Regions from separate parts of the Xanthomonas sp. NCPPB 3174 genome, predicted to be linked through region 1. Evidence: predicted binding sites of a transcription regulator. Region 1 holds the regulator's gene; the other holds the start of a gene.

Evidence for each region. Region 1 encodes FliA, which starts transcription of late flagellar genes. Its sites were predicted from a motif close to TAAAGTTTNNCNNNCNNNGGCCGATAA; they were not measured.
Region 2: a site for FliA is predicted at 2,447-2,473, ahead of AC1PK7_RS14555 (methyl-accepting chemotaxis protein). Genes of this name have one in related genera too.

The regions. Positions count from the first base shown of each region.
Region 1 covers NZ_CM161517.1:2,536,993-2,548,348, forward strand. Annotated here, with positions in the region: gene AC1PK7_RS11325 (ligand-binding sensor domain-containing diguanylate cyclase) at 1-2,574, shown strand, start outside; gene flhB (flagellar biosynthesis protein FlhB) at 2,675-3,805, shown strand; gene flhA (flagellar biosynthesis protein FlhA) at 3,823-5,883, shown strand; gene flhF (flagellar biosynthesis GTPase FlhF) at 6,060-7,685, shown strand; gene AC1PK7_RS11345 (MinD/ParA family ATP-binding protein) at 7,672-8,556, shown strand; gene AC1PK7_RS11350 (RNA polymerase sigma factor FliA) at 8,553-9,302, shown strand; gene cheY (chemotaxis response regulator CheY) at 9,322-9,714, shown strand; gene AC1PK7_RS11360 (protein phosphatase CheZ) at 9,715-10,326, shown strand; gene AC1PK7_RS11365 (chemotaxis protein CheA) at 10,331-11,356, shown strand, end outside.
Region 2 covers NZ_CM161517.1:3,354,421-3,365,776, forward strand. Annotated here, with positions in the region: partial or broken gene AC1PK7_RS14550 (CHASE3 domain-containing protein) at 77-721, opposite strand; gene AC1PK7_RS14555 (methyl-accepting chemotaxis protein) at 645-2,312, opposite strand; partial or broken gene AC1PK7_RS14560 (DEAD/DEAH box helicase) at 2,778-7,091, opposite strand; gene AC1PK7_RS14565 (DUF3175 domain-containing protein) at 7,633-7,953, shown strand; gene AC1PK7_RS14570 (sensor domain-containing phosphodiesterase) at 8,062-9,405, shown strand; gene pnp (polyribonucleotide nucleotidyltransferase) at 9,769-11,356, opposite strand, start outside.

The DNA.
Region 1 (11,356 bases):
ATCCCACTGGAACACGACAGCACGCCGTCGCATCGAAAGTTGAATCGCCCGCGCCTGGCCGCCCCGGCCTGGGGCACGGTAGTGCTGGACGACCGCCGCCTCCTACGCGCGGTGCGCAAGGCCGATGCCAGCGGATGGGAGCTGCGGCCCCTGTTCGATGCGGCGACGCTGGCGCGGCAACCGGAGCTGGCCGACATCCACGACCAGTTCGTCGTCGACGACACGCTGTGGCTGGGCTGCGCCAAGGCCCTGTGCCGGGTCGATGCCGACGGCCACGCCACCCGCTACGACCAGGCCCACGGCCTGCCGCCCGACTTCTGGCGCAACGCGGTGCGGGACCGCGCCGGCAGCCTGTGGGTCGTCGGCAGCAACAAGGTGATGCGGCTGCCGGCCGGCGCGACGCGCTTCCAGGAGCAGACACCCCCTGGTCTGCAGGGGCCGACCCTGGTGACATGGCGCACGCCGATCCTGCTCGACCCGCAAGGCCGCGTGCTGGTGCGCACCAACCACGGCCTGGCGCGCTGGGAAGATAGGCACTGGCGCACCTTCGACCGTCGCAACGGCCTGCCCGAGGGCAACCTCGTCGCCATGCGCTTCGACCAGGCCGGCGACCTGTGGCTGAGCATGGACGGCGAAGGCGTGCTGCGCTGGAACGGCTATGGCTGGATCGAGAACTGGGATGTGTCGCAGGGCATCAGCCGGGCGCCGACCTGGAGCATCCAGCGTACCCAGCACGGCGAACTGCTGATCGGCAACGAGGGCGGTGTCGACCGGCTGCGCGAGGACGGCCGCTTCCAGCGCTGGGCCAGCGACAACGGCGCGCAGATGATCGGCCTGCGCCGCGCCGCGGACGGCACGCTGTGGAGCATCGGTTCGATCGGCGTGCTGCGTCACTACGACGTGCAGGGCCGGCTGCTGCGTGCGTATCCGCCGTTGCACAGCGGCGGCCGCCAGCGGATGGTGATCGCCAAGCAACTGTTCGTGGACGCGACCGACCGCGTCTGGATCCTCACCGACGACGGCGTCTACCTGCTGACGCAGGCGACTGCAGACGCTGTCCCGCAACGGCTGTCGACGCTGCCTGGCGGCGAGTACTCGGATATCCAGCAGCGCCACGACGGCAGCATGCTGGTGACCGGCGCCGCCGGGCTGTTCCGCCTGCGCGGCGACACCTGGACCCCGATCCGGCTGGTCGCCGACAGCGCGCCGGCGCAGCCGGCCCTCAGCAAGCTGCTGGTCCTGGACGACGGCCAGGCCTGGGCCAGCCTGTACGGCCCCGGTGCCTGGCAAGGGCGGCTCGACGGCGACACCCTGCACCTGGCGCCGGCCGACGCGGAGTTGAGCGGCCTGTATATCTACAACCTGCGCCGCACCCGCAACGGCTGGATCTGGATCAGCCACAACCAGGGCGTGGACGTCTATGACGGACGCGCCTGGTCGCGGCTGACCCAGGCGCAGGGCCTGCTCTGGAACGACATGTCCGAGTCGGCCTTCCTGGAGGACCACGACGGGTCGGTGTGGCTGGGCAGCAGCCGTGGCGTCACCCACCTGCTGGATCCGGCACGGCTGTTCCCGGCACGGGCGCCGCGGCTGGTGCTCAAGGAATTCAGCCGCGGCGGCGTGCCCGTCGGCGCCGGCACGCGCCTGCGCTGGAGCGAGGAGCCCCTGCATATCGCGGTCGGCTCGCCGGACCTGTACGACGAACGCAACCGCATCAGCTTCCGTTATCGCTTCGAGGGCGCGCATACCCGCTGGCTGCACACGCCCAACTTCGAATTCGAGCAACCGCCGCTGGCACCGGGCGACTACGTGCTGGAAGTGCAGTTGCTGGACGCGTACCGGCGCAGTGCCTCGGCGCCGCTGCGGGTGGCGTTCTCGGTGGCGCCGGTGTGGTGGCGCAGCCAGCCGATGCTGGTGCTGTACCTGCTGCTGGGCGGCGGCCTGGTGGTGGCGCTGCTGCTGTGGCGCGAACGCCGCCTGCACCAGCGCCAGCGCGAACTGGCCGACCTGGTGGCACGGCGCACCGAGGAACTGGAGCACGACAAGCGCGAACTGGAGATCGCCCGCGCCGCGCTGGCGGTGAAGGCCTCGCACGACGCCCTCACCGGCCTGCTCAACCGCGCCGGCATCCTCGAGGCGCTGGCCGCGCAGATGCGCCGCAGCGACGCCGAACAGACGCCGCTGGCCGTGGCGATGATCGACCTCGACCACTTCAAGCGGATCAACGACGAGCATGGCCATCTGGTCGGCGACGCGGTGCTGATCGAGGTGGCGCGGCGCCTGGGCGCCAACCTGCGCGACGCCGACCTGGTCGGCCGCTACGGCGGCGAGGAACTGCTGGCGGTGCTGCCCGGATTGCCGACGAGCTGCGGCGACCGGCTGCAGGCCCTGCGCACCATCATCGCCGGGCAGCCGCTGCGCATCGGCGAGCGGCAGTTGGCGATCACCGCCTCAATCGGCGTGGCCTGGTACCTGCCTGGCGAGCCGCTGCAGCAGTTGCTGGCGCGCGCCGACGCCGCCCTCTACCAGGCCAAGCACCTGGGCCGCGACCGGGTGGAGCTGCAGCCGGCCTAGTTGACACCGAGCGACGCGCCGCGGCGGCGCCCGGCCTCGCTTCCGGGACCGGCACGGTCCTTGCAGTGCGCAGGGTCGATCCTGGCCGAGCGCACCCCCGATGTCCGAGAGCGAAGAAGGCGCAGAGCGCACAGAACAGCCAACAGACAAACGCCTGCGCGAAGCCCGCGAGCAAGGCAACATCCCGCATTCGCGTGAGCTGGCGACGGCCGCGGTGTTCAGCGCCGGCGTCTTCGCCCTGATGGGCCTGTCCACCTCCATGACCGCCGGGGCGGTGGCCTGGCTGAAACAGGCGCTGCGTCCGGACCTGTCGATGCGCGAGCATCCGGAGGCGATGTTCGGCCATTTCGGCGACCTGCTGCTGAACCTGCTCTGGGTGGTGCTGCCGCTGGTCGGCATCTGCCTGGCGGCCAGCTTCGCCGCGCCGGTGCTGATGGGCACCCTGCGCTTCTCCGGCCAGGCGCTGATCCCCAAGTTCGATCGGCTCAACCCGATGAACGGGCTCAGCCGCATGTACGGCGCCGAGACCATCGTCGAGCTGCTCAAGTCGATCCTGCGCATGGGCTTCGTCGGCGGCGCCGCGATGCTGTGCCTGTGGGGCAGCACCGACTTCCTGCGCGGCCTGCTGCTGCAGCCGCTGGAACAGGCCATCGGCCACGGCCTGGGCTTCACCCTGCGGCTGCTGCTGTACACCGCCGGCGCGCTGGCGCTGCTGGCGGCGATCGACGCGCCCTATCAGAAGTGGAATTACATCCGCAAATTGAAGATGACCCGGGAGGAAGTGCGCCGGGAAATGAAGGAAAGCGACGGCAGCCCCGAGGTCAAGGGCCGCATCCGCCAGATGCAGATGCAGATGTCGCAGCGGCGGATGATGGAAGCCGTGCCCAAGGCCGACGTGGTGGTGGTCAACCCCACCCACTACGCGGTGGCGCTGAAGTACGAGAGCGGGCGCATGCGCGCCCCCACCGTGGTCGCCAAGGGCGTGGACGAGATCGCCTTCCGCATCCGCGAGGTCGGCGAGCAGCACCGCGTGGCGGTGATCTCGGCCCCGCCTTTGGCACGCGCCTTGTATAGGGAAGGCCAACTCGGCAAGGAAATTCCCGTGAGACTGTATTCCGCGGTGGCGCAGGTCCTCTCGTACGTCTACCAGTTGCGCGCCTGGCGCAGCGGGCCGATGCCGCCGTTGCCGCCGTTGGAAGTGGATGAATTCGCCCCGGGGAGCCAGCCATGAGCCAGCCTGCCGCGCAGATGAACACGCGCAAAGTGATGGACATGATCAAGCACGGGCTCGGCGCCCCGGTGATCGTGTTGCTGATGCTGGCGATGGTGGTGGTGCCGCTGGCCGCCCCGGTGCTGGACGCCCTGTTCACCTTCAACATCGCCATCTCGCTGATGGTGCTGCTGGCGGTGGTGTACGTGAAGCGGCCGCTGGAGTTCAGCATCTTCCCGATCGTGCTGCTGATGACCACGATGCTGCGCCTGGCGCTGAACGTGGCCTCCACCCGCGTGATCCTGATCAACGGCCAGGGCGGCCACGGCGCGGCCGGCAAGGTGATCGAGGCCTTCGGCGAATTCGTGATCGGCGGCAACTATGCGGTCGGTATCGTGGTGTTCGCGATCCTGACCATCATCAACTTCGTGGTCATCACCAAGGGCGCCGGGCGCGTGTCGGAAGTGACCGCGCGCTTCATCCTCGACGCCATGCCCGGCAAGCAGATGGCGATCGACGCCGACCTCAACGCCGGCCTGCTGACCCGCGAGGAAGCCAAGGCCCGCCGCGAGGAAGTGCGCGAGGAAGCGGACTTCTACGGCTCGATGGACGGCGCCAGCAAGTTCATCCGCGGCGACGCCATCGCCGGCATCCTGATCCTGTTCATCAACTTGATCGGCGGCATGGCGGTCGGCGTGCTGCAGCACGGCATGCCGGTGGCGCAGGCCGCCTCCACCTACACCCTGCTGTCGATCGGCGATGGCCTGGTCGCGCAGCTGCCTGCACTGCTGGTGTCCTCGGCGGTGGCGATGCTGGTCACCCGCGCCTCGCGTTCGCAGGACATGGGCGCCTCGATGATGGGCCAGGTGTTCGGCCAACATAAGGCGCTGGCGGTGGCCGCGGCGATCCTGGGCCTGGTCGGCCTGATCCCGGGCATGCCCAACGTCGCTTTCTTGACGCTGGCGCTGATCCTGGGCGTGCTGGCCTGGAAGATGTGGAAGCGCAGCCTGCAGCCGACCCCGGCCGCCGCCGAGGCGGCGCCGCAGGCCGCAGCCGCGGCGCAGGCCAACGCCGAACTGGGCTGGGACGAACTGCGCCCGATCGACCCGCTGGGCCTGGAAGTGGGCTACCGGCTGATCCCGCTGGTGGACAAGGCCCAGGGCGGCGAGCTGATGGCGCGGATCAAGGGCGTGCGCCGCAAGCTGACCCAGGACATCGGCTTCCTGGTGCCGCCGGTGCACATCCGCGACAACCTGGAACTGCCGGCCAACGCCTACCGCCTGCTGGTGCACGGCGTGCCGGTGGCCACCGCCGACATCCACCCGGACCGCGAACTGGCGCTGGACCCGGGCGGCGCGCTGGGCAAGATCGACGGCATTGCCGGCAAGGACCCGGCGTTCGGCCTGGACGCGATCTGGATCCAGCCGCACCTGCGCGCCCAGGCCGAGACCATGGGCTACACCGTGGTCGACCCGGCCACGGTGATCGCCACCCACCTCTCGCACCTGATCCGCGAGCACGCCCCGGAACTGCTCGGCCATGAGGAAGTGCAGCAGTTGCTGGCGACCCTGGCCAAGAGCGCGCCCAAGCTGGTCGAGGACCTCACCCCCAAGGCGCTGCCGCTGTCGGTGGTGGTGCGGGTGCTGCAGAACCTGCTCATCGAGAAGATCCCGGTGCGGCAGCTGCGCAAGATCGTCGAGGCCCTGGTCGAGCACGCCCCGCAGAGTCAGGAACCCGGCGCGCTCACCGCCGCCGTGCGCAACGCCCTGGGCCGCTTCATCGTCCAGGAGATCGCCGGCATGGCCCCGGAACTGCCGGTGTTCACCCTGGCCCCGCAATTGGAACGTGTCTTGCAGGACTCTACCCAGGGCAACGGCGCGGCGCTGGAACCCGGACTGGCCGAACGCTTGCACCAAAGTCTGGCGGACTGCGTGAGCAAGCAGGAGGCGCGCAACGAACCGGCCGTGGTGCTGGTCCCGGCGCAGGTCCGCGCCGCCCTCGCCCGCCTGGTCCGCCACAGCGTCCCCGCGCTGTCGGTCCTGTCCTACAGCGAAGTGCCGGAGGACAAGCGGCTGAAGCTGGTGGGGACGATCAGTTGATGTGGCGGGATTGGTGATTTGGGATTCGGGAGTCGCAACAGCGGGCCCGACGCGCGCAGAGAGACAGCAATGACACGAACGAACACAACCAGAGCAAGGCGACCGGATAGCAGCCATGCCATGGCGGCCTCCGCGACCAATCCCCACTCCCCACTCCCGAATCCCGGCACTCACCCATGAAGATCAAACGCTTTGTCGCCCCCGACATGCGCACCGCCTTCCGGATGGTGCGCGACGAGCACGGGCCGGATGCGGTGATCCTGTCCAATCGGCGTACCGACGAGGGCATCGAGATCGTCGCCGCCAGCAACTACGACGAGGCCCTGGTGCAGCGGGCGCTGGATGCGGTGCGCCCGGACGAGGCGCCGCGCGCCGCTGCCGCGCAGGCACCGGCCGCTCCCGCCCCGCGCGCCGCACGGAGCGACAGCGCCGCCGCCAGCCCGGCGATGGCGATGATGGCCGCGATCAGCGAACGCCGCGGCAGTGCCGCGCCGGCCGCTCCCGCCGCACGGCCACTGACCCAGCCGGCGGCGCTGGCCGCTTCGGCGATGCCCGCCGCGGCCGCCCCGGCTGCCGCCGCACGCCAGGCCGCCCCGGCCAAGGCCGCAGCGCCGGTCACCGGCCGCGCCGAGTTCAGCATCCCCGAGGACGTGTTCCGCAACGCCCCGATCAGCGTGCCCCTGCCCAGCCCGTTCGCCGCCGCGACCCCGGCGCCGGCCGCCGAGGCCATGCCGGCCTGGCGCGACGACGTCGCCGCGGTGGCGCTGACCCCGCTGGCGAGCCCGAGCACAGCCCCTGCCGCGCCGGGCGTGGCCAAGGCCGACGCGCCGGCCGCTGCCGGAATCCCGGCGGCCGCCACGCTGGCGGCGGTGCCGACCTTCCCCGCCCCGCAGAACGACGAACAATTGACGCAGCTGCGCGACGAACTGGCGCTGATGCGGCAGATGATCGAGCGCGAGATGAACCGCCTCACCGACGAGCGCCTGCGCGGCTCGCCGGTCCGCGCCCAGGCGCTGGAGCTGATGGACGACTACGGCTTCGACAGCGGCATCACCCGCGACGTGGTCATGCAGATCCCCGCCGACCTGGAGCTGCACCGCGGCCGCGGGCTGATGCTGGGCCTGCTGTCCAAGCGCCTGCCGATCGCCCCGCTGGACCCGCTCGAGGAAGGCGGCGTGATCGCCCTGATCGGCCCCACCGGCGCCGGCAAGACCACCACCATCGCCAAGCTGGCCTCGCGCTTCCTGGAGCGCCATGCCGCCCGCGACGTGGCCCTGGTCACCACCGACACCATCCGCGTCGGCGGCCGCGAACAACTGCACAGCTACGGCCGCCAGCTCGGCATCGCCGTGCACGAGGCCGATAGCGACGCCGCGCTGCAGCAGCTGCTGGAGCGCCTGGCCGACTACAAGCTGGTGCTGATCGACACCGCCGGCATGGGCCAGCGCGACCGCGCCCTGGCTGCCCAGCTGCACTGGCTGCGCGCCTCGCGGGTGGTCCGATCCTTGCTGGTACTCCCCGCCAACGCCCATTTCTCCGACCTGGACGAGGTGGTGCGCCGGTTCGCCGGCGCCGACCCACAGGGGGTCATCATGACCAAGTTGGACGAAACCGGGCGGTTCGGCAGTGCCTTGTCGGTGGTCGTGGACCACCGCCTCCCCATCACCTGGGTGACCGATGGACAGCGTGTGCCGGACGACCTGCACCGCGCCAACGCCGCCAGCCTGGTATTGCGCCTTGAAGATTTGCGGCGCGCTGCCGATAAGCCCTGTACTCCGGAGCAGACCCATGCCGTCGCGTGACTACGTCAATCTGACCAATGCCTTCCCCCTGTCGGCGACGCGCAGCGAACCGCTGGGTCCGGTGCGCACCATCGCCGTGACCGGCGGCAAGGGCGGCGTGGGCAAGACCAACATCTCGGTCAACCTGTCCATGGCGCTGGCCGACATGGGCAAGCGCACCCTGCTGCTGGACGCCGACCTGGGCCTGGCCAACGTCGACGTGCTGCTGGGGCTGACCCCCAAGTTCACCGTGGCCGACCTGGTCGCCGGGCGCTGCACCCTGGAAGAGGTGCTGATCGACATGCCCAACGGGCTGATGGTGGTGCCCGCCGCCTCCGGCCGCCGCTACATGGCCGAGTTGCCGCCGGCCCAGCACGTGGGCCTGGTCAACGTGTTCTCCGAGTTGCAGCGCGAGCTGGACGTGATGATCGTCGACACCGCCGCCGGCATCACCGACAGCGTGCTGACCTTCTGCCAGGCCGCGCAGGACGCGGTGGTGGTGGTCTGCGACGAGCCGGCCTCGATCACCGACGCCTACGCCCTGATCAAGGTCCTCTCGCGCGAGCGCGGCGTGGACCGGGTGCAGATCGTCGCCAACATGGTCCGCGACCTCAACGAAGGCCGCCTGCTGTACGACAAGCTCAGCCGGGTCTGCGAGAAGTTCCTCGGCGACGTGTCGCTGAACTACCTGGGCTGCGTGCCGCAGGACGACTGGCTACGCCTGTCGGTGCAGCGCCAGCAGCCGGTGGTCAAGGCCTACCCGTCCAGCCCGTCGGCGCAGGCGATCAGCGAGATCGCCCGGCGCACCGCGCGCTGGCAGGCGCCGACCGCCCCGCGCGGCAACGTCGAGTTCTTCGTCGAACGCATCATCCAGCGCGGGGTGGCCGCATGAACGCCGCCGCCCACTACCGCGCCGTCCAACGCAACAGCGCCAACGACTACATCACCCAGCACTCGGACCTGGTCCGGCGCATCGCCCACCACCTGGCGGCGCGGCTGCCGGCCAGCGTCGAGATCGACGATCTGATCCAGGCCGGCATGATCGGCCTGATCGAGGCCTCGCGCAGCTACGACGCCGAACAGGGCGCCTCGTTCGAGACCTATGCCTCGATCCGCATCCGCGGCGCGATGATCGACGAGATCCGCCGTGGCGACTGGGTGCCGCGCTCGGTGCACCGCCGCGCCCGCGACGCCGCCTCGGCGATCCGCAAGATCGAACAGAGCACCGGCCGCGCCGCCGCCGCCAACGAAGTGGCCGCGGCGATGGACATGCCGCTTCCCGAATACCTGCGTTTGATGGAAGATGCCGCCCGCGGCCAGGTGCTGAGCCTGGAGTCGCGCATCGAGGACCATGGCGAACTGGATACCATCGCCAAGGGCGGACCCAATCCGCAGCAGATGCTCGAGCGCAGCGAATTCGGCCGCGAGCTGGGCAAGGCCATCGCGCAGTTGCCCGAACGCGAGCAGTTGGTGCTGTCGCTGTACTACGAGCAGGAATTGAACCTCAAGGAAATCGGCGCGGTGCTCGGGGTCAGCGAGTCGCGCGTGTGTCAGATCCATGGCCAGGCCACGGTACGGTTGCGCGGACGCCTGAAGGCGTTCGAGGTCGCCGATGCCGGTCTGGAAGACGAAGAATAGGAACCCTTAGGAGTCAGTGGTGAACAAGAACATGCGGATTTTGATCGTGGACGATTTCTCGACGATGCGGCGCATCGTCAAGAATCTGCTCGGCGATCTGGGCTTCACCAATACCGCCGAGGCCGAAGACGGCAACAGCGCCCTGGCCGCGCTGCGCTCGGCGCCGTTCGAGTTCGTGGTCACCGACTGGAACATGCCGGGCATGACCGGCATCGATCTGCTGCGCAACATCCGCGCCGACGACAAGCTCAAGCACCTGCCGGTGCTGATGGTCACCGCCGAGGCCAAGCGCGAGCAGATCATCGAGGCCGCGCAGTGCGGCGTGAACGGCTACATCATCAAGCCGTTCACCGCGCAGACGCTGCAGGAGAAGCTGGGCAAGATCTTCGAACGCCTGGGAGCGACCGCCTAAATGGAAGCCACCGCCGAACGTACCGCCCTGATCGAACGCCTGCAAGGCGCGCTGGACGCGCTGGAAAATGGCGACGAGGCCGGCTGGCGCAGGGAGATCGACACCCTCGCCGCCTGGCGCACGCGGCCGATGATGCAGGGCCTTAGCCGGCTCGCGCGCGATCTGGGGCAGGCGCTCGGCGAACTGCCGGTGGTGCCCAGCGAAGCCGGCGAGCTGGACGACGCCTGCTCGCGCCTGGACCACGTGGTGGAGATGACCGAACAGGCCAGCCACCGCACCCTGGACCTGGCCGAGGAATGCCGTGCGCTGGCCGACCAGCTCGCCGCCGGCGGCCTCAGCGGCGACCAGAGCGAGATCCTCGACAAGATCCGCCACAACCTCACCGAAATGGCCCTGGCGCAGAGCTTCCAGGACCTGACCGGGCAGATCATCCGCCGCGTCGCCGGCATCGTACGCCGCGTGCACGAAGGCTTCGGCGCGCTGGGTCTGCCGCCGAAGGAAGAAAACAAGAAGGCCGACGGCAGCCTGGCCGGCCCGGCCCTGCCCGGCCTGGACCGCCACGGCGTGTCGCAGCACGACGCCGACGACCTGCTGTCCGGATTGGGACTGTAATGCCATGAGCGCCGTACCCGACGACATCGCTGCCGACTTCATCATCGAGGCCCAGGAAATCCTGGACCGGCTCGGCGAGCAGTTGGTGTCGCTGGAGCAGGCGCCCGAGGACAGCGGCCAGCTCAACGCCGTGTTCCGCGGTTTCCACACGCTCAAGGGCGGCGCCGGCTTCCTGGCGATCAACGCCATGGTCGAGCTGTGCCACGCCGCGGAGGAAACCCTGGGCATGGCCCGCGCCGGCCAGGCCACCCTGCAGGCGCGGCACTTCGACGCCGCGCAGCAGTCGCTGGACTACCTGCAGTCGATGCTGGACGCCTTCGGCAGCGGCCAGGAGCCGCCGCGCGCGCCGGCGGAGCTGATCGCGCAGTTCGACGCGCACGGCGACGCCGCGCCGGCGCCGGCGCCGGCCAAGAGCGCCGCGCCGGCACCCGCCGCCAAGGCGCCCGCGGCCGCCGCGGGCGATGCCGACCTGATCAGCGACGACGAATTCGAGGCGCTGCTGGACCAGTTGCACGGCGATGCGCCGCCGGCGGCCACGCCGCAGGCGCTGCAGCCGGCGCCGCGTGCGCCCAGCGCCGCGCCCAAGGCCGCAGCCGCCCCGGCCAAGGCCGCCGAGCCCGAGCACACCGTGCGCGTGGACACCAAGCGCCTGGACGCGATCGTCAACCTGATCGGCGAACTGGTGCTCTCGCGCAACCGCCTCAAGACCCTGCGCGTGCGCCTGCGCGACGAGGAACTGGACCGCGCGGTCAGCAGCCTGGACATCGCCACCGCGCGCCTGCAGTCGGCGGTGATGCGCACGCGCATGCAGCCGGTCGGCAAGGTGTTCTCGCGCTTCCCCAAGGTGGCGCGCGACGTTGCCCGCTCGCTCAACAAGGAAGTGGAACTGGAGCTGATCGGCGCCGACACCGAACTGGACCGCAACCTGGTCGAGGCGCTGGCCGATCCGCTGGTGCACCTGGTGCGCAACGCGATCGACCACGGCATCGAGGCGCCGGCGCTGCGCGAAGCCACCGGCAAGCCGCGCGGC
Region 2 (11,356 bases), 820 kb from region 1:
GCTGCAGTTGCTCGGCCTCGGCCGCGCGCACGGCCAGCAACTCGCTCTCGGCGCGGCGCACTTCGGCCATGCGGTCGCGCATCGCGTCCATGTAGGCCTTGCCCTTGGAAGCGCGCACCGAGGCGGCCAAGGCCTCCATCGTCGCCTGGCCCTGGTTGACGTCCTTGCGCAGCGCGATCTGCGGATGCACCGCCTGGCTGAGCCATTGCGCCTGGGTCTGCTTCAGCGCATTCAGACGCTCCTGCTGCTTGGGATTGTCCGCGGTCAGTTCCTGGGCGGTGCGCAGGTGGCTGTCGAAGCTGGCGACGCCGTCGCGGTAGGGCTGCAGGAACGCGTCCTCGCCGGTCAGCGAGAAGCCGCGCGTGCCGGTCTCGATGTTGATCAGGCTGCTCAGCGCAGCATCGACTTCGGCGATCACCTTGTAGGTGTGGGTGTTCCAGTAATTGGCTTGCGACAACGCGGACACGTTGAAGTAGGCCACGCCGGCCAACGCCAGCAGGATGCACAGGACCACGGCGAAACCGCCGTAGAGTTTGGTGGCGATCTTGAGATTCTTCAGCACGGCACTCTCCCGACAATGGGGCAGTTGTGACAACGACAGCGACACGGAACTGGCGGCGCAACCGGCGCCGCCAGGGAATGGATCAGGCGCGGCCCAGCAGCGCTTCGCTGCGGTCGCGATTGCCTGCACCGGGACGGCGCGCGGCAGCGGAGGTGGCACGCGGCGCCCAGCGCGAACCGGCAGCGCGCAGCGGCAGCGGCGCTTCGCTTTCGTCCAGCGTCTGCGTGGCGCGGCGCGCGGCGGCGGACAACTGGAAGAAGGCCATGCTTTCCTGCAACTGCACGGCCTGCGTGCTCATCGATTCGGCGGTGGCGGCCAACTCTTCGGAGGCGGTGGCGTTCTGCTGGGTGATCTGGCTCAGCTGCACCACCGCCACATTGATCTGGGTGACGCCGGAGGACTGCTCCTGCGAAGCGGCAGCGATTTCCTGCACCAGGTCCGAGGTCTTCTTGATGCTCGGCACGATGGTCTCCAGCAAGTGCCCGGCGCGCTCGGCCAGCTCCACGCTGGAACCGGCGACCTCGCCGATCTCCTGCGCGGCGACCTGGCTGCGCTCGGCCAGCTTGCGCACTTCCGCGGCGACCACCGCAAAGCCCTTGCCGTGCTCGCCGGCGCGCGCGGCCTCGATCGCCGCATTCAACGCCAACAGGTTGGTCTGGTAGGCGATGTCGTCGATGATGCCGATCTTGTGCGCGATCTGCTTCATCGCCGCCACCGTGGCCACCACCGCCTCGCCGCCTTCCAGGGTCTCGCGGGCCGCCTGCGCGGCCATGCCGTCGGTGACCTTGGCGTTGTCGGTGTTCTGCGCGATCGAGGCGGTCATCTGCTCCAGCGAGGCGCTGGTCTCTTCGACGCTGGCCGCCTGCTCGGTCGAGGCCTGGCTCAGCGACTGCGCGGTGGCGCTGACTTCCTCCGACGCGCCAGCCAGGCTCTGCGCACTGGCGTTGACCTCGCCGACCACCTGCTGCAGTTTCTCGACCATGCGCTGCATCGCCAGCAGCAACTGCGCGGTCTCGTCGCGGCCGCGCACATCGATCGACATGCTCAGGTCGCCCTCGGACAGCGCATTGGCCACGCTGACCGCTTTGCCGATCGGCCGGGTCACGCTGCGGCTGATGAACACGCCCAGGCCCACGCCGAGCAGCACGCCGCCGATCACAATGGCGAGCATGGTGCGGGTGCTGCTGGCATAGATTTCGTCGGTGGCGTCGTTGGCCTTGGAGGCATTGGCCTCCTTGATCTCGCTCAGTTCCGACATCAGCGCATCCAGTTCGTCGGAGCTGCTGCGCACGCTCTTGGACAGTTCCGCCAGCTGCGCGTTGCCTTCCGGCAGCGGCTCGCGCATCACCGACTCGACGAACTGGCCGCGTCGCTCCAGGTAGGTCTTCCACACCTGGTCGAAGCGCGCCAGCTTGGCTTGCGTCGCTGGCTCGTCCAGCGACGTCTTGGCCTTGTCCATGTGCTCGACCACCTTGGCGGTGTACTTGTCGAGGCTGGCGACATGCTTGGCGCGGTCTTCCGCGGTGCTGGCCAACTGCAGGTTGGCACGCGCGCGGCCGGCATTGATCAGATTGATGTTGGCCTCTTTCAGGTGCGACAGGCCGAGCAGCTCGCGCTCGTACAGCGCGGTGGCGTAGTCGTTGATCCGGCCCGAGTTGCGGATGCCGACCCAGCCGATGCAGGCGCCGATCGCCGCCACGATCAGGAATGCCGCCGTCAGCCTGACCCCGATTTTCATATTGCCCAACATGGTGTGTACCCCGATTTGTGTGTGTCCGCCTGCGCCGGGCGATGCGTCCGGCTGCGTGTCGCGGCGCCTCGCGGAGCGATGCCTCTGGCTGAAGTCGCCAGAGGAACGCTGCGCTGCAACGTCATGCGTGAGGGCTATCGGCGCAATCGAGGGCGCCTTTAAATCGCGTGAAAATTGCGGAATCCCGCATAAGACAAGCGCTTTCGCGACATTCGTGAATGCGCAAGAGGCGTTGCGCTGCGGTGCTCGACGCGCAGCGGAGCAGGCGCGGCTCGCACCGCACCGATGCCGCACTTGTTCTGCAATGGCAGAACACCCCGGTTTTGCACCGGAGCCAAAGTGGGATACCAACCCCTTTAATTTGTAGACAGAATGTGAAAGCGGCGCCGATATGTCACAAGCACAATGGCGGCGGGCGGGCGCGGCGCATTGCCTTCACGCCATCTGTGGCGCCACAAGCGTGCGCCGTTCCGCGGCAGCGCCACCGCGCAACAGCCGCTGCGCATGCGCATGCTCCTCGGCATTCATGTCCTGCAGCGGCTCGAAGCGCTCGCCGACCCAGCTCGCCATCGGCACGCCATCGCGGTACAGCACGCGCGCACCCGCCACCCGTGGCACCCGCGTGCCGGGCAACACGCTGCCGAGCAGATTGGCCGGATCGGCGGCGGCCACGCACAGCCACTGGCCGTCACCGGGCTGGCGGCGGATCTGCCGCAGCAGGCCGATCGCCTCGGGCAGGGCGAACTGTTCGCCGGACAGGCCGTCGATGAAGCGCCCACCGCGGATCTCGCCGCGCGCCTCCAGCCGATGGTAGACGCGCAGCAGTTCGCGCCATGGCGGCAGCCACGCCGCCTCGCGCTCAAGCAGGCGCCAGCAGACCACACCGTAGCGGCGCAGCAGGGTCCGCGCGACGTGCTCGACCGCCTCGCTGCGTGCGGCCGGGTCGTCGGCCTCGGTGTCGGCACGCAGCACCGCCCAGCGTCCGGCGTCCTGGATGCCGCCGTACAGCGCCATGCGCGGCCGCCGCCGCGACAGCGCCGAGGGACGCTTCGAGGGCGGCACCAGCAGAGCGCGCAGGCCAGCGTAGCTGTCGCAATGGACCCGGCCTGCGGCGACCAGCTCGGCCAGCGCCGCCTCCAGTTCGGTGGACAGCAGGCGCGTCGCCTCGGCGATCTCGTCGAAGAACGAGGCGCCGTGCGCCTCGAGATGGTCGGCCACCTTGCGCGCGCGCGAGCCCAGCGCGCCGGCTTCCGGCGCTGGCGACAGCCGCGACCAGTGGCCGGCGCTGCGCCGCGGCAGCAGCAGGATCGGCGTGCTGCGCAAGGTCGGCGCCGCACCACCGGCGCCGGGGCGCAGCCGCGTCCACAGCGTGCGGCCGGCGCTGCAGGCCTCGTCCAGCCACGCCGGGCGGTAGTCGCGCACCCGCGCCGGCAACAGCTCCGCCTCCCACAGCGGCGCCGCGACCTCCACGCCCTCCAACTGTGCCAGTACCGCGCCCAGGGCCTCGGCGCCGGCGACCTGCCCCTCCGCGTCCAGATGCTGCCAGCGGAACAGGAAGCGCGCGTAGTCGCGCGGCGCCACCGGCTCGATCTCGCGGCGCAGGCGGCCAAGGGTGTAGCGGTGGATGCGCGCCAGCAGATGGCGCTCGCACCATTCCTCGGCGTCGGCATCGGCGCTGAAGCGCCCGCCCAACACATAGCCATCCTGCTGCAGCGCCAGCAATCCCGCCTGCACCTCGCGCAGCGGCAGCTGCAGTGGCGCTGTCAGCGCCGCCGCGGTGACCGGCCCCAGCCCCGCCAGGCGCCAGCGCAGCAGTTCGCGCACCGCGCTGTCGCGGTCCCAGTCGTCGACCGCATAGCCCGCGGGAACGGCGATGGCCGGCTGCGCACTGGCCTGCGGGTACAGCGGCGCCACCGCCGCCAGCGCCTCGGCCGCCACCCACAGCGCCGCCGTGGCGCCGTCGACGCCGTGCAGGCAGGTGGCGCGCGCGTCGGCGGCCAGTTCCTCCAGCCACTGCCGCCACTGCGGCTGCGTGGCGGCTTCGTCCGCGCTCACCACGCCGAGCGTGAGCAGCGCTTCGTGCATCTCGTCGCGGCTGCGCGGCTGCGGCCAGGCCTCCTCGCGCACCGCGGCGATCGCTTGCGGGTCCAACTGGCCGAGATCGTCGGCGCTGTCCGGATCCTGGTAGCGGCGGTTCTGCACCGCCTGGGTCCGTCGTTCCTCCAGCGGTGCGTCGTCGAGGAAGGCGTAGGGCCGCGCCTCCAGGGCCTCGGCCGCCAGCGGCGATGGCGCGGTCAGCTCGCGCGCCAGCACGCGCACGGCGCCGGCCTCGATGCCGTGCAGCAGCTGCAGCCAACCGGCGCTGTCCATCGCCTCGTCCAGGCAATCGCGCAGGGTCTGCGCCACCAGCGGATGCTCGGGAATCTCGCGCTCGCCGACCAGGTTCTCCGCGCAGGCCACCTGGTCGGGGAACACCGTGGCCAGCAAGTCCTCGGACTTCATCCGCTGCAGTTGCGGCGCGACCTTGCGCCCGCCGGTGAAGCGCGGCAGCGCCAGCGCGTTGGTGGCGTTCCAACGCCAGCGCACGCCGAACAACGGCGCGTCCAGCAGCGCCTGCACCAGCACGTCCAGCGCCGAGGCGGCGCGCAGGTAACGCGCCACCTCGTCCAGGGCGAAGCTGTGCCGGGTCGACAGCGACAGCACGATCGCGTCCTCGGTCGCCGCCGCCTGCAGTTCGAAATTGAAGGTACGGCAGAAGCGCTTGCGCAGGGCCAGGCCCCAGGCGCGGTTGATGCGGCTGCCGTAGACGCTGTGGATCACCAGCTGGGTGCCGCCGGTGGCATCGAAAAAGCGTTCCAGCACGATGCATTGCTGGGTCGGCAAGGCGCCCAGCGCCGCATGCGCGCGGCCCAGGTAATCGACGATCTGCTGCGCAGCGGCCGCGTCCAGCGCCAGCGGACCACACAGCCACTGCAGCGCCTGGGTCGCCCCGCCCTGCTGCAGCGCCTGTTCGAGTTCGGCACGCAGCCGCGACACGCCCAGCGACAGCGCGTCGCTGCGCCCGGGCGCTTCGCCGATCCAGAACGGGATATTGGGCGGCGCGCCGCGCGCGTCCTCCACCCGCACCCGCCCCGCTTCCACGCGCAGGATGCGGTAGCTGGCGTTGCCGAGCTGGAACACGTCGCCGCCCAGGCTCTCCACCGCGAAATCCTCGTTGACCGTGCCGATGGTCTGCGCCTGCGGCTCCAACACCACGCTGTAGTCGCCAGTCTCGGGAATGGTGCCGCCGGAAGTGAGCGCGGCCATCCGCGCACCGCGGCGCTGGCGCACGCGGCGATGCACCGCATCGCGATGCAGGTAGCCGGCGCGCGGCCCCAGGCGCGTGCTGAAGCCTTCGCTGAGCATGCGCAGCACCGCGTCGAACTGCGCGCGCGGCAGCGCCGCATACGGCCAGGCGCCACGCACCAGGGCGTACAGCGTGTCTTCTTCCCACTCCTGGCAGGCGACCTCGGCCACCAGTTGCTGGGCGAGCACGTCCAACGGCGCATCGAGCATGCGCAGCGCATCCAGTTCGCCGCGACGCACGCAATCCAGCAAGGCCGCGCACTCGACCAGGTCGTCGCGCGACTGCGGGAACAGCCGCGCCTTCGGCGTGCCGCCCACCGCATGTCCGGAGCGGCCGGCACGCTGCAGGAACGCGGCGATGGAGCGCGGCGAGCCGAGCTGGCAGACCAGGTCGACGTCGCCGATATCCAGCCCCAGTTCCAGCGACGCCGTGGCCACCAGCACCTGCAATTCGCCGGCCTTGAGCCGACGCTCGGCGAGCAGCCGGGTCTCGCGCGCCAGGCTGCCGTGATGCGCCGCCACCGCCTGCGTGCCGAGCAGTTCGCCGAGGTGCCGGGCGGTGCGCTCGGCCATGCGCCGGGTGTTGACGAACACCAGGGTGGTGCGGTGCGCGCGCACCAGCTCGGACAGGCGCGTATACACCTGCTGCCACTGGTCGGCGGACATGGTCGCGCTGAGCGGCGTCGGCGGCACCTCCAGCGCCAGGTCGCGGGCGCGCGCATAGCCGATGTCGACGATGGCGCAGTCGGCAACGCCGTCGTGCACCGCGGCGCTGCCGACCAGGAAACGCGCGACCGCCTCGATCGGCTTCTGCGTCGCCGAAAGGCCGATGCGCAGCGGCGGTACCTCGCACAGCTGCTGCAGGCGCTGCAGCGACAGCGCCAGGTGGCTGCCGCGCTTGTTCGCCGCCAGCGCGTGGATCTCGTCGACGATCACCGTGCGCACGTGGCGCAGCGTCTCGCGTCCGGACACCGAGCCAAGCAGCACGTACAGCGACTCCGGCGTGGTCACCAGCACGTGCGGTGGGCGCCGCCGCGCCTGCGCACGCTCGCGCTGCGGCGTGTCGCCGGTGCGCACCGCGGTGCGAATGGACACATCCGGCAAACCCAGCGCCGCCAGTTCGGCGCGGATGCCCTGCAGCGGCGCCTCGAGATTGAGCTGGATATCGTTTGAAAGCGCTTTCAGTGGCGATACGTACAGCACCTGGGTGCGGTCGGGCAGGCCACCTTCACGCAGGCCTTCGCGCACCAGCGCATCCAGCGCAGCGAGAAATGCAGTGAGGGTCTTGCCGGAGCCGGTCGGCGCAGCCACCAACGTATGCCGACCGGCCTGGATCGCCGGCCACGCCTGTTCCTGCGCCGGCGTGGGCGCAGCGAAACGCTGCTCGAACCAGCGTGCCACGGCGGGATGGAAGCGCGTTTGCGCCAACGACATGCGATCTCCTGGGCCACCGCCGCAACGCATGCGGGGCGAGCCGACGATGCCACCGCTGCATATTGTCCACGCGAATGTCTCGCGCCAGCGGCTCGACAAAGAAAATGGTGACGTTATCTGGGCAATCAAGCGCATTCACACGCGAGCGCTGTTTTTACGGGCTTTTCTATTAAGCGTTCATCGAACGACATAATGTCTACCACTCGCTCCGCAGAGCGCGGTTATGTTGTCGACGGCATCACGTATCCCGGCCTAGCGTTTGCGCATGACGCACGAGCTTCGCTTCTGGGAACGGAATGCGGCACGGCAACACCAACGAACAACGGCATCGCCCATCGCGCGCGCGGGACGCTCCACACCCCGCACACGCGATCGCGGCGGCGCGTGTTCGCGTCGCCTCCGCCTCCTTCCCTTCGATGTCGATCTGTCGTCGCCTTGCGGCGCGCGGCAGCGATGGCGGCGGCATCCGCCATCGGGTCCGGCCCTGCCGGATCGCGCATGCCTTGTCCCTTTCCATCGCCATCGCCAAGGAGCATCACCAATGGCACAGAGCAGCCAGTCCCTCTCCAGCAACGACCTCGGCCAGCGCCGCGGCAGCGACGCGCAACCGTCGCTCGGCGTTTCGCCGAACGTGTTCGAAGGCAACGACCCGGCCGCGATCGCACGCGCGCTCAAGCAGTCGGCCGACCTGCACGCACGCCGCCGCACCGGTCCGTATCGCTCGGCCATGTCGATGCTGACCTTCTACATCAATCGCGCCGGCGATCAGTTGCCGGAGCAGCGCCGCAAGATCCTGGAGCAGGCCAAGGACGAGCTGCGCAGCCTGTACGGCAAGCCGCGCAAGGATGGCGCCAGCGATTGAGCGCAGGCACGCGCGCAGCGTGATGGAGCGAGCAGTTCCGCACGCTGCCTACGCGAGGCGCGTGCCGCCCGATTGCCGTCCTCCAACGCAGTGCCACATGATGCGGACATGGCCAAGGCATCCGACATCTCGGACCTCATCCAGCACACTGCCGCCGCGACGCAGGACGACGCGGCGCTGCTGTCGCGCATCATCCTGGCGCAGGGCGAGATCGCCGCGGCCGGCGGCGATCCGCTGCAGGTGGTCGACGTGGTCACCCGCCGCGCACAGGAGCTGACCCGCTCCAACGGCGCGGTGGTGGAAATGTGCGACGGCAACGACATGCTGTACTGGTCGGCCAGCGGCGTCGCCGAGCGCCACCTTGGCCTGCGCCTGCCCAGCAACGGCAGCCTGTCCGGCCTGTGCATGCGCAGCGGCCAGGTATTGCGCTGCGACGATTCGGAAATCGATCCGCGCGTGGACCGCGAGGCCTGCCGCCGCATCGGCCTGCGCTCGATGCTGGTGGTGCCGCTGCGCTACGGCGACCGCAGCATCGGCGTACTCAAGGTGCTGGCGCCGCAACCCAACGCCTACAGCGCGCAGGACGTGCGCACGCTGGAACTGCTGGCGACCCTGGTCGGGGCCACGCTGGCGCTGGCGATGGACCGCGCCGCGCTGCAGACCGACATCGCGCGCCGCCAGGACGTGGAAAAGCATGCCTTCCGCGAGAAGGCGGCGATCGCCACCCGCATCCGCGAGACCATCGCCGGTGCACGCCTGCAGATCGTCACCCAGCCGGTACTGGCGCTGACCTCGCAGCGCATCGTCGGCGTGGAGGCGCTGTCGCGCTTTCCGGCCAATCCGGCCCTGCCGCCGCTGCGCTGGTTCGACGACGCCAGCCGGGTCGGGCTGGCGCTGGACCTGGAACTGGCCGCCGCGCGCCAGGCGCTGGAGCTTCTGGCGCAGTTGCCGGCGCCGCTGTACCTGGCGATCAACGTGTCCGCGCAGACGCTGCTGCATCCGCAGTTGCAGGCGCTGCTGCACGGCCACGACCTGTCGCGGATCGTGCTGGAAATCACCGAGCAATTGCAGGCGCCGGACTATCCGCGCCTGTCCGAACACATCGGCCTGCTGCAGCGGCAGGGCCTGCGCATCGCCCTCGACGATGCCGGCACCGGCTTCGCCAGCCTGCGCCACCTGCTGCACCTGGCGCCGGACATCATCAAGCTGGATCTGACCCTGACCCGCGGCATCGACGCCGAACCGCGCCGGCAGCGGCTGGCGCTGGCGATCCTTTCCTTCGCCGCCGAAACCAATGCGGACGTGGTCGTCGAAGGCATCGAGACCGAGAGCGAACTGGCGACGCTGCAGGCGCTGGGCGCGCGCTACGGCCAGGGCTACCAGCTCGCCCATCCCGGGCCGCTGTCTGCGCATCTGGCGCGCTATCCGGCGATTGGCGACGGCAGCGGCTGAAGAACGTCGACCGCGGACGCGGCGCTGGTCCCTGGTTCGGGATCACCTCCCAGGCATTCCCAATAGATCATCATGCCGGGCTGGTCGCGGCTGAAGCCGCTCCTACGGAAGCGTGCGCTACAGACGCACGGCACCGCTCTCGCCGACCCTGGGCCGCTGTCAGCGTATCTGCAGACGCTCTCCAGCGATCGCTGACCGCTTCGGCTGAGCCGCGGGCCAGGCGCTCCATCATCCTGTGCAGGAGTGGCTTCAGCCGCGGTGGGGCGTCAGCGTTGACGCCGCGTCGCGCCGGCGCAAACGCCAGGCAAGAAAAAAGCGGGCCGAAGCCCGCTTTTTCCTGGAACGACGCTGGCAGCGTGCGGCTTACTCGGCCGACGCGCCCTCGCCTTCTTCCACGGCCTTCATCGACAGGCGGATGCGGCCCTGCTTGTCGACTTCCAGCACCTTGACCTTGACCACGTCGCCTTCCTTCAGCTTGTCGCCGACCTTCTCCACGCGCTCGCTTGAGATCTGCGAGACGTGCACCAGGCCGTCCTTGCCCGGCAGGATGGTCACGAACGCGCCGAAGTCCATGATCTTGGCGACCTTGCCTTCGTAGATGCGGCCCGGCTCGACGTCCGAGGTGATCTGCTCGATGCGCGACTTGGCCGCCTGCGCGGCGATCGCGTTGACCGAGGCGATGACGATGGTGCCGTCGTCCTGGATGTCGATCTGGGTGCCGGTTTCCTTGGTGATCGCCTGGATGGTCGAACCGCCCTTGCCGATCACTTCGCGGATCTTGTCCGGGTGGATCTTGATCGTCAGCAGGCGCGGCGCGTAGTCGCTCAGCTCCGCACGCGGGGTGGTCAGCGCCTTGGACATCTCGCCGAGGATGTGCAGGCGGCCGGCCTTGGCCTGCGCCAGGGCCTGCTTCATGATCTCTTCGGTGATGCCTTCGATCTTGATGTCCATCTGCAGCGCGGACACGCCGTCGGCGGTACCGGCGACCTTGAAGTCCATGTCGCCCAGGTGATCTTCATCGCCCAGGATGTCCGACAGCACCACGAAGTCGTTGCCTTCCTTCACCAGGCCCATGGCGATACCGGCCACCGGCGCCTTCACCGGCACGCCGGCGTCCATCAGCGCCAGCGACGAACCACAGACCGAGGCCATCGACGAGGAACCGTTGGATTCGGTGATTTCCGAGACCACGCGGATGGTGTACGGGAACTCTTCCATGGTCGGCATCACCGCCAGCACGCCGCGCTTGGCGAGGCGGCCGTGGCCGATTTCGCGACGCTTGGGCGCGCCGAAGCGGCCGCACTCGCCCACCGAGTAGGGGGGGAAGTTGTAGTGGAACAGGAAGTTTTCCTTGTACTCGCCGGAGACCGCGTCGATCACCTGGCCATCGCGGGCGGTGCCCAGCGTGGTGACCACGATCGCCTGGGTCTCGCCGCGGGTGAACAGCGCCGAGCCGTGGGTACGCGGCAGCACGCCGGCCTGCACGCTGATCGGACGCACGGTGTCCAGCGCACGGCCGTCGATGCGCACCTTGGTGCTCAGCACCGAACCGCGCATGGTCTGGTATTCCAGCTCGCCGAACTCCTTGGCCAGGTCGGCGGCGACCCAGTTCTCGGCGGTGGCGCGCGGCGCCAGCTGCGCCAGCACGTCCTTCTTGATCGCGGCGATGGCGTCGCGGCGCTGCAGCTTGTCGCGCACCTGGAACGCGGCGGCCAGCTGCTCGCCGACGGCTTCCTTCAGCGCGGCGATCATGGCCTCGTTCTTGGACGGGGCGACCCAGTCGGACGGCTTGGTGCCGGCTTCGACGGTCAGCTCGTTGATCGCGTTGATGACCTTCTGCATCTCGCGATGGCCGAAGGTGACCGCGCCCAGCATCACTTCTTCCGACAGCAGCGCGGCTTCGGACTCGACCATCAGCACCGCGTTGGCGGTACCGGCGACGACCAGCTCC